DNA from 2 places in the Paenibacillus sp. FSL K6-1217 genome. Region 1 is predicted to be linked to the other one. Evidence: riboswitches for the same ligand, from Rfam matches in the RefSeq annotation. Region 1 holds a riboswitch; the other holds the start of a gene.
What was found. Region 1 has a riboswitch for cobalamin ahead of MHH28_RS27245 (S-layer homology domain-containing protein). Riboswitches for the same ligand answer to the same signal wherever they lie in the genome.
Positions count from the first base shown of each region.

Region 1 (8,081 bases):
TGCCCGTACCTCAACACTATGCAGCTTCGGGCTTGAATAAGTGTAGTTTATCCAACTAGCTCCCGATCCGCAGCAAATTCCAACAAATTAGCTGTCATTGATCCACTTATCGTCGGCTCCAGCATATAGTCTGCTTCCTGCTCAACTATGAACTAAGAGCTAAGGCAATCTAACCGCCACAGCAGCGGCCATCTCACGGGTTACAACCGCAGAAGGCTCGAAGGCGCCGCCGGTGCCGCTCATATATCCAAGTCCTGTCACCGTGCGGACAGCAGACAAGGCATAGTCACTAATCTGGTCTTCATCGCTGAACTTCCCTGCTCCGGCTCCGGCTGATGCCGCATCCAGCTTAAAAGCTCTGACCATCATCACAGCCATATCCTGCCGGGTCACCAGGCCGTCCGGTTTGAACGTCTTGCCCGTCACGCCGCTGATGATTCCCAGTTCCTTCGCCCGGTTCACTGTTCCATAATACCATGCATCGGCCTTAACATCACTGAAGGCCGCAGCGGAAGCCGCCGCAGACGGCTCGTTGCCGGTTAAGCGCAGCAGCAGCGCTGCAAATTCAGCGCGGGTAATATTCTTTTTCGGTGCAAATACCAGACTGCCCTTACTCACACCATTCATCAGCTTACGGTCATATGCCGTGTATACCGACTCCAGCGCCCAAGGCGAGATCGACTTCACATCGCCAAAAGCCGGACGGTCCGCCGCAGCAGAAGCCACCGTTACCGGGGCCGTATGACGGACGATTGCCGGGGTTTTATCCTTCAGATAGCCCGTAACCGTCAAGGTATATTTATTGGCTGGCAGACCGCCGGCAACAACCGCCAGGCCTGCGGCATCTGTAACTGCCGTTTTGCCCCCTACGGTCACTTGTACGCCTGCTGCCGGTGAGGTTACCGGATCGGAGGTGAAGGTAGCTTCATTCCATACCCACTTCTTCTGGTTCACCTGCACCTTCAGATCTTGCTTTGGCTGCGGCTGCGCAGGAGTAACGGTTATGGAATCTACCACCTGCGTGTTGTCTCCGCCATAATAGACTACGATGCGGTCATTCTCCTCCAGCGCGAACTCGCCCATGCCTACACTTGGATAGATCCATGCTCCGCCGCGGGCGACTACATACATCCAGCCGTCATATCCGCCAAAAGCGCCCGCGCTCACGCCGCCGATCCCCGTCACATAGTTGCCTGCTTCATTGACCAGGGCCAGGCGCTTGGCCGCTGCTGTCTTTTCCAGTGCCTTAAGCACATTTCCAGCGTAGACGCTGCCTTCAGCCAAGGTTGCATTCGGACCTTCAATCGTTACCGAGACATTCACTTGAGGATTTTTTACAGGGGTGCTGCTGAAGTCAAAGAGCTTACCGCCTGTACCGAGCAGCTTGTACGCTACCAAAGCCTCCAGCGCCTGCTCCGTGGAGAGCGGATTCGAGCTGCCGCCTGCGGTGTGGGCGAACCCGCCGCCTGCTGCGCTGAAGCTCAGCAGCTTGCTGACCAGGTTGATCTGGCCTTTGGTATATTCCGCTCCCGCCGGATCAATGCCAAAGGAAGACAGCGCAATGATAGCCTGTGCTACACTCTCGCTGCTGTCGCCATATCCGCCGTTCTTGTCCTGTGCCTTAGCCAGCCAGGCTGCCGCCCGCTGACCGGCAGCATTCACTGCCGCTTCCTTCTGGTGTCCGGCCAGTGCAGTCAGCACCATCGCGGTCATATCCGGATCACTCGCACCCGTAGTCAGGGTGAAGCCGCCATCCGGGTTCTGCTTGGCCAGAATCTCAGCCAGCAGCTTGGCCGGTGTCCATTTCGCATTTGCCGGGATTGTATAGCTGCCGGAATCCAGAGCCAGCAGTGCATAGACCGGATTATTCAGCGTCTGGCCGGTGATTTTATCGTTATTGTACAGCTTCTCGATCAGGTTATAGCCTGCCACATTCGCCGGATCACCGCCGAGTGCCTTGACGGCAAGCGTGGTCCGGGCATAGTCCGTAGCTCTGGCCAAAACACCCTTAGCCTCGGCTACCTTGCCCTCAAGCGCCTTCAGATAGCTGGCAGGAACCTTATAGCCCGCTTGTGCAAGGCCAATGGCCTGCCAGTCCGACTGGACTCCGTTCTTCAGTATTAACTCGGCAGTGGCATAGACTGCATCGGTTACGCTGGCCGCCGTACCTGCGGGCAGAGCAGCTACCGCTGGTGCGGAAGCTCCGTCTGTCTGTGCAGCAGCTTGTCCTGCCGGGGCCACGGCTGCTCCCAGCATAGCGAACAGCATAATAACAGTAAGCCCCAGCCGTGCGAGCCGGGATGATAAAGAATGGTTCTTCATAACTAACCTCTTTCCTGAAATAGAATGGATGAATCCTGCTTCCTCCGCAAATCACGCGGCAACCTAAAGACCGCCCTGTGCAGGGCGGCCGGGGAAGAATCGGGCACAGGGCGGCTGAAGTGAGTGATTGCTCTCATACCTGCAGCTCTCGTCGACCTCAGCATCTGCTTCCACATTCTTACCCCCGAAGAATAGGAACAACAACGAAAAAGGCAGGTCTCCTGGCTCATACTTCACCGCTTCCCCTGCCTTCCCATCCAGTGAACAGACAGTGGCTTCTCAGGAGTCGCTCCGTATTTACAGTGGCGGGACCGCGCCGGACTTGCACCGGGCTTCCCTTTTAAGCAGATTTCTCTCCTAGACATAGCTCTGCCAGCATCTGATGGCGATAGCGCCAGGCCTCCAAGGAAATCCGCACCTTTTCCCAAAGCTTATTAAATTTTAATATTCTGAACCAATCATATCTACTATTCCCCTGTATGTCTATAGACAAGCTATTTCTATTACAGCTCAGCTAACCTTAACCTCAGGCCCTGCCCAGCCCGCACCAAAAAATCCTGAACAGCACACACCCGCTCCCCGGCACATGTTGCTATTCAGGACTATGGAGTCACACTTCTGCTGCTATTCGACATATCGACTCACCTATGAGACGTTGGCAGAAGACCGATTGTATTATGTACATCAGAATTAGTATAAAAGCAGCCGGAAACGCATTCTATTGCATTTCATACCATTGATTGCGCCAATTCCTCCTCAGCCAGGCCAAATCCGGACAATCTAATGTACCAAATGCAACAGAACGCCATATCAAGCTCGATATACCTGATTCTAGTGTACAAAGTGCAATAGAGCGAAATAAAGTTCAGTTGAGTAGCTTACCGACACCCGCGCACTAACCCGTGGCTTGCTGAGGGATGGCATGCCCCGATTAAGGTGCAAACGGTATGCTTAAATGTAATCTGTACAACTAAACCGTCTGATGTACTGGCAAATGTCCTTTTAGCTGTATTTCGTGCAATTAAAATGCTTCTATACACGGGTTTTCGCCTATTCGTGCGAATTTAGTTGTATAGAATACAGTTGGGAGAGGTTTGTCTTGCTTTTCACTGTTTTTAGTTGTACAGAATACACCTGTCTCTGGAGGTTCGCTTTGAACGAAAGCCTGACAGCCTGTCCGCTTATCCCCGCGGCTTTACTCCGCGTCCGCTTCCGGGCTTGCGGAAGCGGATGGCTCCGCACTAGGCGCCGCTGTAGCGGTAGCGTCCGGGACGCTGCCCGGGTCTGCATGCAGCTTCAGCGTGTAGCGTCCGGCGGTGATCATATCACCTGCCGCCAGCTTCGCGCCCGCTGCGAGCTCCACCGTCACCTCGTGTACGCGTGACGGAGTCCCCGCCGCCGCCGGAGAGGTGGTGGCTCCCTTGTCCGCGCCGCCGTCCGCTCCGGCGCCGCCTTCAATCTTCGCGCCGCCGTCAACTCCGGCGCCGCCTTCAACCTTCGTGCCGCCGTCCGCCCCGGCGCCGCCTTCACCCTTCGCGCCGCCGTCCGCTCCGGCGCCGCTTTCAACCTTCGCACCGCCGTCCGCTCCGGCGCCGCCTTCAACCTTCGCACCGCCGTCCGCTCCGGCGCCGCCTTCAATCTTCGCGCCGCCGTCAACTCCGGCGCCGCCCTCACCCTTCGCACCGCCGTCCGCTCCGGCGCCTGCACTAATCTGGCAACTGTTAACCGTTGCCTTAACCTCGTAGTCCGTAACGCCGCTGCCGGACTCCACGCCGATCCGCTCCGGCTTGAAGGCGGAGCATTCTACGGCGTCGGTGAAGCTGAACAACAGCTTCACGCCGTTGTTCTTACCCGCTGTCCCGCCTTCCGTGTTCCCGCCAGTTCCCTCATCACCGCCGCTGTTCCCGCCAGTTCCCTCATCACCGCCGCTGTTCCCGCCAGTCCCCGCATCTCCTCCGGTTCCGGCGTCACCGCCGATAAGCCGGACCGAGACCGGGGCTGCTCCAGCGGCCTCTCCGGTCACTGCCGGAAGCGGGCTGGGGCTGGATACCGGCGCGGCTATATCCTTACCGCGCCCCCCAAGCTGGCTGATAAGGATGACAGCCGCAATTAGAATGATCCCGAGGATGCTCCCTGAGATCAGGATTTGAAATCGGCTGCGGCTGACCCACCGCGCCAGCGGCGAAGCCAGCTGGGCGCGGGCTTCATTGTAGACAGTCTGCATAGCAGGCGTTGCTGTCTCGAGATGGGTTTTGCGGAATTCCCGGTTCTTGAACGCCTCGCGGTCGCTCTTCAGGAAATACCGCAGCACGGCCCGCTTGTAATTCGGCCACAGCTTCTTGCCGGAGCTTGCGAACAGCCAGCTATGCTGCGACCAGTCCAGGAACCGGTAGACCAGTTCCTTGTCATTGCCAGCCTTACGGGCCACCAGATCCAGCAGTGCATCGTAATCCAGCGGTCCGCCTTCACGTTCACTGCTATGATAGAAGGCCAGCGGCAGCCGGTCGAACGGCTCCAGGCTCCGCGATTCCTTCAGCCACCGCGCTCCCAGCAGCTGAACATCGTCCAGCTCACGCGGCGTCAGTCCGGCAAAAATCTCCTCATCCGGCGACTCCTCCCCGAACCAGCGGTAGGCCGCGCGCAGGGCATTCGCCTTGCGCTTCGCAATCGCGTCGAGCGGCGGCTGCCAGTCTGCCGTGTCCCGGTAGCGCAGGAACGATATCTCCAGCAGCTGCTCCATCGTCAGCTCGTCCAGCGAGAGCCGGTTCAGCAGGAAGCGGTCGGCAACCGTGCCCAGCTCCTCTATAACAGACAAGGCCTCCGGGTGTACGCCGCCTCTGCGGCGCTGCTTCTCCGCCTGCTGGACCGCTTCATGAACGGCGGTTACCGCCGCTACCGGATCAGGCTCCCGCTGCAGCTTCTCCAGCAGGTATTCCTTGAAGGTGTCGCGTACCGCAGCCTGCTCCAGCACCTCCGGAAGACTCCGGCCGAAGTGGCCCACGATGCGGAGCACATCCGCTGTTCCGGCGGCCGCCGCCAGCCGGGATTCCAGATACGGCTCGAACAGCGCTCTGCGGAAGAGCGATTGCGACAGCACTTTTTTGAAGAACGCCTCACTAAGTGCCGCATCGCTCTCAATAATCCCGTAAGCCGCCGCCAGCACATCCTCCCGGCCCCCGGACTGGCAGTTCAGCATCCCGTTGATGAAGTAATCGACAATCTTCACCCGGTAATTGTGGCCCGGCAGTGCGTAATAATCCTTGAACTGTTCCAGGATCTCCACGGCCGGAATCCCCTTCTTACGGATCAGATCATATTCGCGGTCGAACCGCTCCAGGAACATATCATTCAGCCGCACCCGCGAGTCCAGCTTCCCCTCTGGTTTCAGATAGGATAGCAGGCCGCCGAGTATAGCATTCTTGTTGTCTGCATATAGGGCTTCGTTGCCTTGCTCAATTTCATAAAAGACCGCCAGCTCGTTGTACAGCGCCAGCGACAGCTTGCGGTCCGCACTCTCCCCTAGCAGCAGCGCATCGGCAAACTTAGCGAAATCGCGGAGGCTTCCGCCCTTCTCTACCAGCGTCTTCCAGGCCAGATCGGCATAGATCTGCCGCGACTCGCCGAAGTCGGCATTCAGAATCCGGGAGCCGGCCAGATCGAAGATATAATCCTTCTCAATATTCCGGTCACCCGGACGCAGCGAGCCCTTCTCCACGAAGGTCAGGTGGATGTATTTGCGGCTCTGCGGCTCTTTGGCATAAGTGATCACTCCCAGCCTGCGGCGGAAGTCATACGGCAATGAAGCGTAGAGGACCTCCGTCAGCTCCACCGCACGCTGCGACAACTCACTGATGGGCACATCCAGCGCTACATAAATCTTCTTCTTCCCGGCTACGGACAGCATTACTGCCTGCAGCAGGGCTTTGAACAGCTCTTCCGTGAACCCGAGGCCGCTCAGGACTGTACGCGGGTCTGCCGGGTCTGCCGATTCTATACGTTCACGGTGTTCCACCGGAATAGAGCCCAGCTCAGGCAGTGTTCCGCCAGGCTCCCCCTCATAGCTACGGGCAAACCCCGCATGCAGCCAGCTCCCGTACCCCTCGACAATCTCTTCCGAGCGGATAGGCGGCACCACGAAATTATGGGCAAAAAAAGCGCTCCGCTGCCCCGTGAAATCCGCCGCCAGATAACGGCTCTGACCGATCACGGTCTCATTGCTCTCCGTATGGAACAGGTGCAGCGCGGCGGGATACTGCTCCTCATCCTTCTCACCGCGTGCCGTAAGCTCAGCCGGGGCATCGTAGAGGCAGAAGGGGTGCAGAATTTTTTTGACAAAATTGTTGTCGAGACTCTCCGATTTCGCTACCGTATCGAAGCCCTCTGTCGCCCGGTACACGCCGCGGCGCTCGCGGGTATACATCTGCTGGGTGATCATGGACCCTGACAATCTGTTCACGGCCCGTCGCTCCCCTCAATATAATTCAGCTTGTGCAGCAGCCAGATGAACGGCTCATCGACCCGGATCGGACTGACCACACCCTCCACCTTCTGATTGACCGGATTGCTGCCCAGCGCGGACACGGCGAAATACCCGGTATTGGCAAAATATACATCCATCGTATCCTTAAACGGACGGTCCACCTTCTCAATGAAGCGGCGGATTTCACCGTCAATGTTATGGAACTCATTCAGGTTCAGCGTTTTGCGGTGCACATAGTTGTTGAACACATTGCTGTTCGACTTAATGTAGTCGCCGTCCTCATCCTTGAGGGAGTGCAGCATATCGCTTTTGGCCAGTACGACAGCGGTCGGAATCTCGGTCTTACTCTTCTCCTGATAGGCGATGAAATCACCGAACATGGTCAGCACCACATCGCGCGGCTCATCATACTGCGATACCCACTCGCCCGGACGGTCACCGAAGTTGATGCGGATCTTCTCCCGGACCGAGCGGATCTGCAGCGGATCGACCATGAACAGAATCCCTGCGGAGTTCTTGATATGCTGGCCGTGCAGGCCCAGGTAATCCTGATCGACCATTCCTTCCCCGGCCACATCGAAGAACACCAGTGTCAGCGGGGGCTTGGACTCATCCTTGAACACGAACTGGAAAATAAACGGCTCCTGCATCTTCTCCTTCTGGGTAGAAGCCAGCAGATCACCCCGCTCGAACAGCGGCTCTTCATACAGAGTGCGGAACTTGCGGCTGATCTCGGCATTCAGCGGCATACAGGCTGCGTCGAAATGCCCTGCTGTCGTATGTTGGAGCGTATGGATCAGCGAGGTCATATAGACAGACTTCCCGACCTGGGAAGCCCCGATAATGGAGATAATATTGCTTGGCACCTTGCCCGCCGTAACAGGCAGCTCGTTATGACAGGACGGACAGAGCCGTCTGCGGGTCATCACCCCATAGCGGTCGGTGACGCCGGTCAGCACATGGTCCGTGTAGTGATGATACTCTTCCGGGATATCTGCCGGATTCAGAATCGCTTCCATATCGTCCACCGTATCGAGACCGAAGCGCTCCCGGTATTTATTCAGCAGATCATCCTCACCAAGTGCATAATTCTCATCATCCTCACGGCTGTGCATAGCCCGGAACACCACTTCCTCCGGCTCAAAGCGCGTGAAGCAGAACGGGCAGACAATATCGTAATACAGCGGCCTCGCTGCGGGCTGATTCTTTTTCATGAAACGGCTAAAAAAAGACATGTCATATCCTCCTTAAAGCTTTGCCTTCCGCTCAGGATTGAGCG
Region 1 covers NZ_CP150271.1:6,174,531-6,182,611, reverse strand. The annotation lists gene MHH28_RS27245 (S-layer homology domain-containing protein) at 160-2,322, opposite strand; cobalamin riboswitch at 2,516-2,714, opposite strand; gene MHH28_RS27240 (hypothetical protein) at 3,518-6,778, opposite strand; gene MHH28_RS27235 (hypothetical protein) at 6,775-8,037, opposite strand.

Region 2 (8,081 bases), 500 kb from region 1:
CAGCGCCTGGAAGCTGGCGTCGAAGCCAAATTCGTCTGCAGGGGTTATCACGAGCGGATGCTGCTGCTGGATGATGTGATTGCCGCCCAGGCCACTGTGCATATGCGCAGATATCTGGGGATGGAGAAGACGGAGCAGGGCGGCGCGGAGGGATAAGCCAGCGGGAGAAGTACTTTTATTGAACCTGTTCATGCAGGGCGCAGTACCTACAAAAGAAGCCTGCCGCAAGCGGCAGACTTCTGCATTACACGATGACCCGGATGCGGTTACATTAACAACGTCCAATACCCCAACGTCCCGCATATAACCACTACAGCTACCGGGTACAGGATTCTCCGGCTGACCTGATCCCTGAACACAAGAAACAAACAAAGCATACAAAGCCATGCAATTAGAAGGCTTCCCATCTATTATGCATACGCTCCTTCCCGGCAATTCTGCTTCATCTCCAGCGTTGACCGCTGTAGAGCACACTATCCTAATATATAGGAAGATTTCCCGCCGAATATCCCAATTATACCAGCTGAGTGCCAGTCCGGAGCAAATTTTTAGTCAAAATGCGATCAGGCGATTCAAAATTCCTTCTCCAGCACAGGATATTCCCAGAATCCCAGACGTCCCTTCGCGGGTATGGGATGTACCAGCGGCACAACTTCCTCCAGCTTCCAGGCGTACCTTCCTACGGTATAATTCCCGAACACATATTCATTCCCGCCCGGCCAGCCCTGCTGCACAAGCTCAGGCGTAACTTCACAGCAATCCGCAATTCGGCTGACGGCAATGATCCGGCCGGTTGGCAGATTGTCCGCCGTGAAGCCATGACGGGCCAGCAACGACTGAATAGGCTCTGTCCGGCAGATCGCCTTATTTACCTGCATCCCGGCATGAATGGCCAATGCTCCCCGGTGGGCGGTCCGCCAGGTGCGGGTTTCGATTTGCTTTTCTCCCAGCGCAATTAAGGTTGCCCACGGCTGGCGAATCGTCAGAACCTTCATAATGTAGCTTGCCTCCTCTGATGAACACCTTACTAGTCAGAATTACTACGGCCTCCTATGGGAAAGAATAATAGCTATGAAGGAGGACTGATGAGCGATGGGTAACGGATTAGATCAAGGGTATGGGGTATTAAAATGCAAAATATCCAATGAGGATAATGTCTATAAGCTAGGTTACAAAAACAATCATATTCAGGTGCTGGTTGACGTTGAAGACGATGACCACAAAAAGTATAGATTGGCCATCAACATCCGATCAAGCAATAAAGCCGAGCATTTACCGGAAGACACTGCCAATCAGGTGCTGTATTATGTGGGTGAAGATTTAAAATCGGAAGAAACAGCCCGCTGGCTCAAGCTTGAGTCCGGCTTCACGAAGATCACCAGGGAGAACCGGAGCCTTGCCCTAGATTATATCAGAGGAAACCTGGTGATTCCCAGTAAGATGGTAGCCCTGCCTAATACGAACCAAGATGACAAGGAAGACAACGATCCCCACAACAATCTCTATGACAAAATCACCTCTTACATCGAGGAAGCACACAAGCAGAAGGCCACCCTGTATGCGTTCGGCGAACCTTGGGGGCCTGTGGATAAACCCGACAAATACTTCGGCTTCTCTCCTGGACAGGGCGTTCATAATATCCACATGAATCAAGGCAATGCCGGCGGGTATTCCCGAGAAAATGGTACATGGCAGGACGGCGGAGTGCTTATTCATTTCCAGAACGCGAACAGATGGGTGGCTATCTTCCTGGCCTTCCAGTCCCAATCCTGGTGCACTAACGACCAGGGAGATGCCACTAAGCCGGTTAGTGAATGTAATCATACCAATGCTTTGTCATGAGCCAACACCATCGCATTAACCGCTGATACGATATCCTTGACATCCAACTGTTCATCCAGCCTCAAATGAAGTTGTAAGGTAGAGACTGGTGAGTGGTTAGCAGAAACGATGAGCTCAACCTCATGAGATGAAAGCACCTTTGCTTGCAGGATTTGCAGCCAGGGGATAAGATCCGGTAACGCTTTATCCTCTGAAGGACCCATTTCCATGCCATCCATCCCAATAGGTGAACGCCCGTCGAAATACTCAATCCTTAGCACAGCCTCAGAAGGGGGACTGTTCCTCTTCAAAGTCCTAGCCGCTTCCAGCTGACGGCGGGAGGTTCGTGCAGGACCGATAATTATATTCCACAAAACGATACACAGGGAGGGGATGAAGAAGCAGAGCACCGCCAACCAACCACTGGAGGTCTTGACATAGACGGCAAAAAAGAGGGCTGCGGATAGAATCGCAAGCAACCAGATGTAGAGCTCCTGCCGCCATTTGGACTGGCGCATCCCGGATGCTGGAGGAATGGACTGTGCTGGCTGAATATCGGCAGCTTGCTCCGGTTGAGCTGCCGTTCGTTCCCTCCATGGCAAATGCTCCCCATTCAGCATATAAAAGTTATCAGCTGCTCCCTGCCAGACCTTCTCCTGCGAGGGATGCGGCGACTGCCAGAGGGTAACGTATTCTTGAATGTCTCTCAGATAGAGGGCGGGATCGCCCGTGAACGAGAAATATTGCGAAAGCTCCAGATGAATAACGGCAGCAGAATAACGCTGTACATGGGTCGATAAGGTTTCCAGCCACTCCTGTACAGGAGTGGCAAGCGCCGGGAAACGGGCCAGCGTGCCCGGTAAACTCAGGCGCAACTGCTCTGCAGCATCCGCCCATGGAATCTGCCATTGGAAGGCCTCGGAAAAATGTTCCCACTCCACCAAATCCTCCACATCCGGTTGGCCCATATGGGGTTGAATCTTGCTCCAAGCTTGCATTAGCTGCCTGCTATAGCGCTGGAACTGGTCTTGGCTGACCAGACAAAACCATACTGGAGCGAGAAAATTATTCGTCTCGAAAGCTGTATTCTCATAATCAATTAAATCTGAATCGGCACTGGTAACAATCAGGAATGTCCGGTTTCCCATATAAGATCTTTGCCTCCTAGCATCCAACCATAGGCTCCCCACTTTACTTAACTAAAGGTTAGAAGAATGGCAGATGTTGATGCTTGCATAGAAAAAAGGCGCAGTTCCAAAAAACCGGAAACCCGCGCCACTATCGACTTCACAAATATGCTGGTGAAGGGAATTGAACCCCCGGCCTACGCATTACGAGTGCGTTGCTCTACCCCTGAGCTACACCAGCCTACAGACCTCTGTGTCTGCCAAACAAAAAATATTATAACTCTTCCAGCGGAAAACGCAACCCCTTTTTCCGCTGGTTGCTGTATACCCAGCCCAGATCAAACTCAGCCAGCATATGCCCGGCAGGAATCTGCTCCTTATCGGTTGATTCTGATAAGATACTATAAGTGGTTACTATCCTTGCAGCTTGCGCTCCACGGATTCCAGCTTGCTGCGGCTGGTGGAGGGCTTGTCGCGCCGGTCATCGATTTTGAGCGAGGTTGAGACTCTCTGCGCCCCGGCGGTGAACGGCGACTCATGCAGCGCTTCTACCGCAGCCAGAATCCGCGTTACCGGTCCTTCAATAATCGTTCCCATAGAAGTAAGCTCATAGGTTATGCCCTCCACCGTCTCCAGCACGCGCTGCATCTCGGCCACATAGCTGCTGAGACTGGTGCTGCCTGTGCCAACCGGAATAACGGTCACTTCGCCAATTGCCATCGTAATCACCCTCCTGATTGTCTGATCTGCCTGCCCCTTGCTTATCCTCTTATTGTACCGCTTCGGCAGGCTTCCCACAAATCTCCTGCCCACCCCGTTATTTTCTTACTATTCGTTACAAAGATTACGAGGATTAGACGCACTCTATTTATGGATTCTTTGTGGCGTATTTTCGGAGAATTTATGAATCATTTCGGCCAAATCGATAGGAAAGTTGTGGATTACCTGTGGACTAACTGTGGATCAGCTGTGAGTAAAAGCGCGGAACCCGCTCCCCGTGCGGGATTGCAAAAAATCATTTACAAACACAATATATTGCGGTAGCTTTAATGAATAACAACAAAATATAGTAGAAACAGGTGTTTCACTCTCTCAATAGAGAGGAGACTTAATAGGGAAGCGCGGTGCAAAACCGCTGCGGTCCCGCCACTGTAACCGGATGCTCCCCGGGCTAGCTGCCCCAGGGCGGCATTCTCCGGCTAACTGCCACTAAGGGGCTGAATACGCCCCCCGGGAAGGCGCCGGAGGAGTTGCCGGAAGCCAGGAGACCTGCCTGTTTCGCGGCACCGCTTAGACTCCTGCGAGGAACAGGGGAGGTGTCCGTATGCGGCCTGCAATAGCAGAGTCAGCCTCCCGTCAATCGGGCCAGAGGCTGCCGATACCTGAGGACGATCGGTGATTACCTTCAGGTATCGGCTCTGCGGAATATACCAGAACGGGCTTCAGCTATTCGCCCCTTGTCTGCTCGTATATTCCACCCAGACCACAGGCAAATTTCCGCTTCCCGGATCTTTGCATCCTGCATTCGGGCATTTCCGGCCTTCCCGGCCGGAGGTGCTTTTTTAATGATGTCCTGACCGTTCTATATTACATATCACGCTTACAATACCCGAGAGGAGAGAGTTATATAATGACGCTGCTGGAGAAACGTTATAACGAAGGACAAGCTGCACAAGAGGTTCTATTAGAAGAGGTCATTCATCTGGGACGGGATATTATCGACAGCCGGGATCTGGATCTGCTGCGCGAGAATGCCAACCTGAACGGGGAGAGCTTCTCCGGCAAAATGAGTAAGTTCGGCAGTGAATATTCCAAATGGTACGCCCGCAACTTCACCATGCCGCCGCAGCTGGTACAGGCTACCCTGGATAATGTCGTCTATGTACATGACCTGGATCAATATGCTATCGGAACCACGAACTGCATCTTCATTCCGTTTGAACGGCTTCTCCGTGAAGGCTTCAACACCGGCAACGGCAGCGTACGGCCTCCCAACTCGATTATGACGGCGATGTCGCTGGTGGCGATTATTTTCCAGTCACAGCAAAATGCGCAATACGGCGGCGTATCCGCCAACAAGCTGGATTATGACCTGGCCCCTTATGTGACCAAATCCTTCTCCAAGCTCTTCCGCAAAGGACTGGAGTATTTCGAGGAAAATGCAGAAGTGTCTGAGCTTGGGGAGATTACGATGAGCCGCAGCGATCTGGCTGAGCAGTATCCGCGCGCCTTCCGTTTTGCCCTGAAGGAGACGCAGAGCGAGACCCTGCAGGCCGCAGAGAGTATGGTACATAACCTGAATACGATGTCCAGCCGCTCCGGCGGACAGATTCCTTTTACCAGCATCAACTACGGCACCTGTACCTCCCCGGAGGGCCAGCTTGTGATCAGCTCGCTCCTGACGGCCACCATGAACGGACTGGGCAGCGGGGAGACACCGGTGTTCCCGATTCAGATCTTCAAATGTAAGCAAGGCATCAACCAGCAGCCGGGCGACCCTAACTATGAACTGTTCCTGAAGGCGGCTGAGTGCTCTGCACGCAGACTCTATCCGAACTTCGCCAATCTGGATGCTCCGCTGAACATGCAATATTATGATCCGGCTGACCCGGATACCGAATTCGCTACAATGGGCTGCCGTACCCGTGTGCTCGGCGACCGCTTCGGACGCAACCACTGCTCCGGCAAAGGCAACCTGTCCTTCAATACGCTCAACCTGGTGCGTCTTGGACTGGCCCATGGTACAGTAACCGGCCGCCGACTGGCCGCTGACGAAGAAGGATTCTTCGACGACCTGAATCATTATATGGATATTGCGCTCGACGGTCTCCTGCACCGCTTCCGTATTCAGGCTGCCCAGAAGGCCAAAGCCTCCGATTTCATGATGCGCGAAGGCGTGTGGGAAGGCGGCGAGCAGCTTGCCCCCGATGACAGCGTAGGCGAACTGCTGAAGCACGGCAGCCTGTCGCTGGGCTTCATCGGCATGGCGGAATGCATGAAAGCCATGTACGGCAAGCACCATGGCGAAGACATGGATATCCACGCCAAGGCTGTAGCCATCGTCCGCCACATGCGTGAATATTGCGACCGTAAGAGCGAGGAGCTTAACCTCAACATCACCTTGTTCGCAACGCCCGCCGAGGGTCTTTCCGGCAAGTTCACCAAGATCGACCGCAAGGTGCTAGGCTCTATCCCTGGGGTAACCGACCGGGAATACTATACGAACTCGTTCCATATTCCGGTCTATCATGAGCTGAGCGCTGCCAAGAAGATCAGCCTGGAAGCGCCGTTCCATGAATACTGCAACGCCGGAGCGATCTCTTATGTCGAGCTGAACGGCAATGCCCGGAGCAATCCGTCAGCCTTCGTCAAAATCATCAAATACGCGCTGGAGCAGGACATCAGCTACTTCAGCATTAACCATCCGATTGACCGCTGCTCCGGCTGCGGCTATGAAGGGGTCATCGGCACGAATTGCCCGACCTGCAATGCCCATGAGGATACCACCCATATCCGCCGTCTGCGCCGGGTTACCGGGTATCTGACCGGTGACTATCAGACCCGCTTCAATGCTGCCAAGCAAGCCGAAGTCCGGGACCGTGTTAAGCATCTATGAACATTTGCGGCTATTACCCGGAGTCGATCAATGAAGGGGAAGGCCTGCGGGCCGTCCTCTTCTTCAGCGGCTGCCGCCACCGCTGCCCCGGCTGCTTCAACCCGAAGACCTGGAACTTTAACTACGGGGAGGTCTTCACCCCGGAGCGGCGGCGGGAGATTATAGAAGAGATTGCAGGCAATCCGCTGCTGGACGGCTTGACGCTGGCGGGCGGGGACCCTTTTTTCTCGGCTGGGGAGGCTGCAGACTTCATTCACGAGCTGCGCGCCGAGCTGCCGGGCTTCCCGGTCTGGATCTATACGGGCTATACGTACGAGGAGCTTACGGCTTCCCCGGGCTCTGCGGAATGGAATCTGCTGGCCTTGTGCCAGGTCGTGATCGACGGACGGTTCGTCGAAGAGCTCAAAGACCTTACCCTCTCCTACCGGGGCAGCAGCAACCAGCGGATCATCGATATTCCGGCGAGTCTGGCGGGAGATAGGGTCGTTCTGTGGGAGCCGGAGCTGAGCTTTCAAGGGGTATAAAATTCATACAAGTGGAAACGGCATTGCCGTCCTTTTAAAGGATGGTACCATTTCAGCGAGAAATAGAAGGATAAGTTATCGTGTGAAACATATAAATTCTTTTATTTTACAAAAAGGCACTACTCCCGCATTCGGGTAGAGTAGTGCCTTTTGATTGTACCGGGCAGATGGAGGCAGCAGCCTAACGTTATTCTACGGCTGTTGATTGCCCTGCCTTACGTGCCACCTTATGCTCCGTCTCTTCCGCCAGCTCCTCCAGCACGCTGTTCAGGCGCAGCTTGAGTTCTTCCGCCAGCTCGACCACGCCCTGGTCGTTACGCACGGCCTGCGAGTCTACCGCGTAGACGCCGCCAAGAATGTAGCGGGCGCCAAGCACCGACAGCACCGGCTTCAGCGCATAGTCAATCGCCAGCAAGTGCGCGAGACTTCCGCCCATGAAGAGCGGCAGCACGATTTTGCCGGCCAGCCCTTTTTGCGGCACCAGATCCAGGAAGGTCTTCAGCACTCCGGTATAGGAGGCCTTATACACCGGGCTGACTACGATTACCGCATCGGCTTCCGCCACAAGCCCGTTCGCCTTGACGATGGCTTCACTCTCGAACTTGGTGTGAATCAGATCCTCCGCCGGAAGCTCCGCCACATTGATCCGCTCCACTTCATACCCGCGCTCCCGCAGGGCACTCTCTGCATACTCAATCACGGCATTAATCCGTGAGACCAGGGAGGGTGTTCCGTTAATTACGACTATTTTGGCCATTTCCGCACCTCTTCCGTCCGCATAATAAGATAAACCGGGCTGCTTCGCCGGGCATCAATACTTTAAATTAGTAATAATCCTAGCAGAGTACAAGGAATATTGTCAAACCCCTCTTATGCTTGCAAACCGCTGCCGCTCTGGTTATAATGAACGTCAAACCTATATCCCGACCAGGCCAACGACCGGCATCCAACCGCGAGGCGTCTGCGACCGGAGCAGATTCCTGTTCCCTAAGT
Region 2 covers NZ_CP150271.1:5,670,011-5,678,091, reverse strand. The annotation lists gene MHH28_RS25095 (hypothetical protein) at 1-156, shown strand, start outside; gene MHH28_RS25090 (ASCH domain-containing protein) at 573-995, opposite strand; gene MHH28_RS25085 (DUF2278 family protein) at 1,093-1,842, shown strand; gene MHH28_RS25080 (hypothetical protein) at 1,821-2,969, opposite strand; tRNA gene MHH28_RS25075 (tRNA-Thr) at 3,118-3,189, opposite strand; gene MHH28_RS25070 (MTH1187 family thiamine-binding protein) at 3,363-3,668, opposite strand; cobalamin riboswitch at 4,009-4,240, shown strand; gene MHH28_RS25065 (anaerobic ribonucleoside triphosphate reductase) at 4,579-6,564, shown strand; gene nrdG (anaerobic ribonucleoside-triphosphate reductase activating protein) at 6,561-7,088, shown strand; gene ssuE (NADPH-dependent FMN reductase) at 7,276-7,845, opposite strand.
Region 2: linked by a shared signal. The riboswitch ahead of MHH28_RS25065 (anaerobic ribonucleoside triphosphate reductase) and the one ahead of MHH28_RS27245 (S-layer homology domain-containing protein) in region 1 are both predicted to bind cobalamin.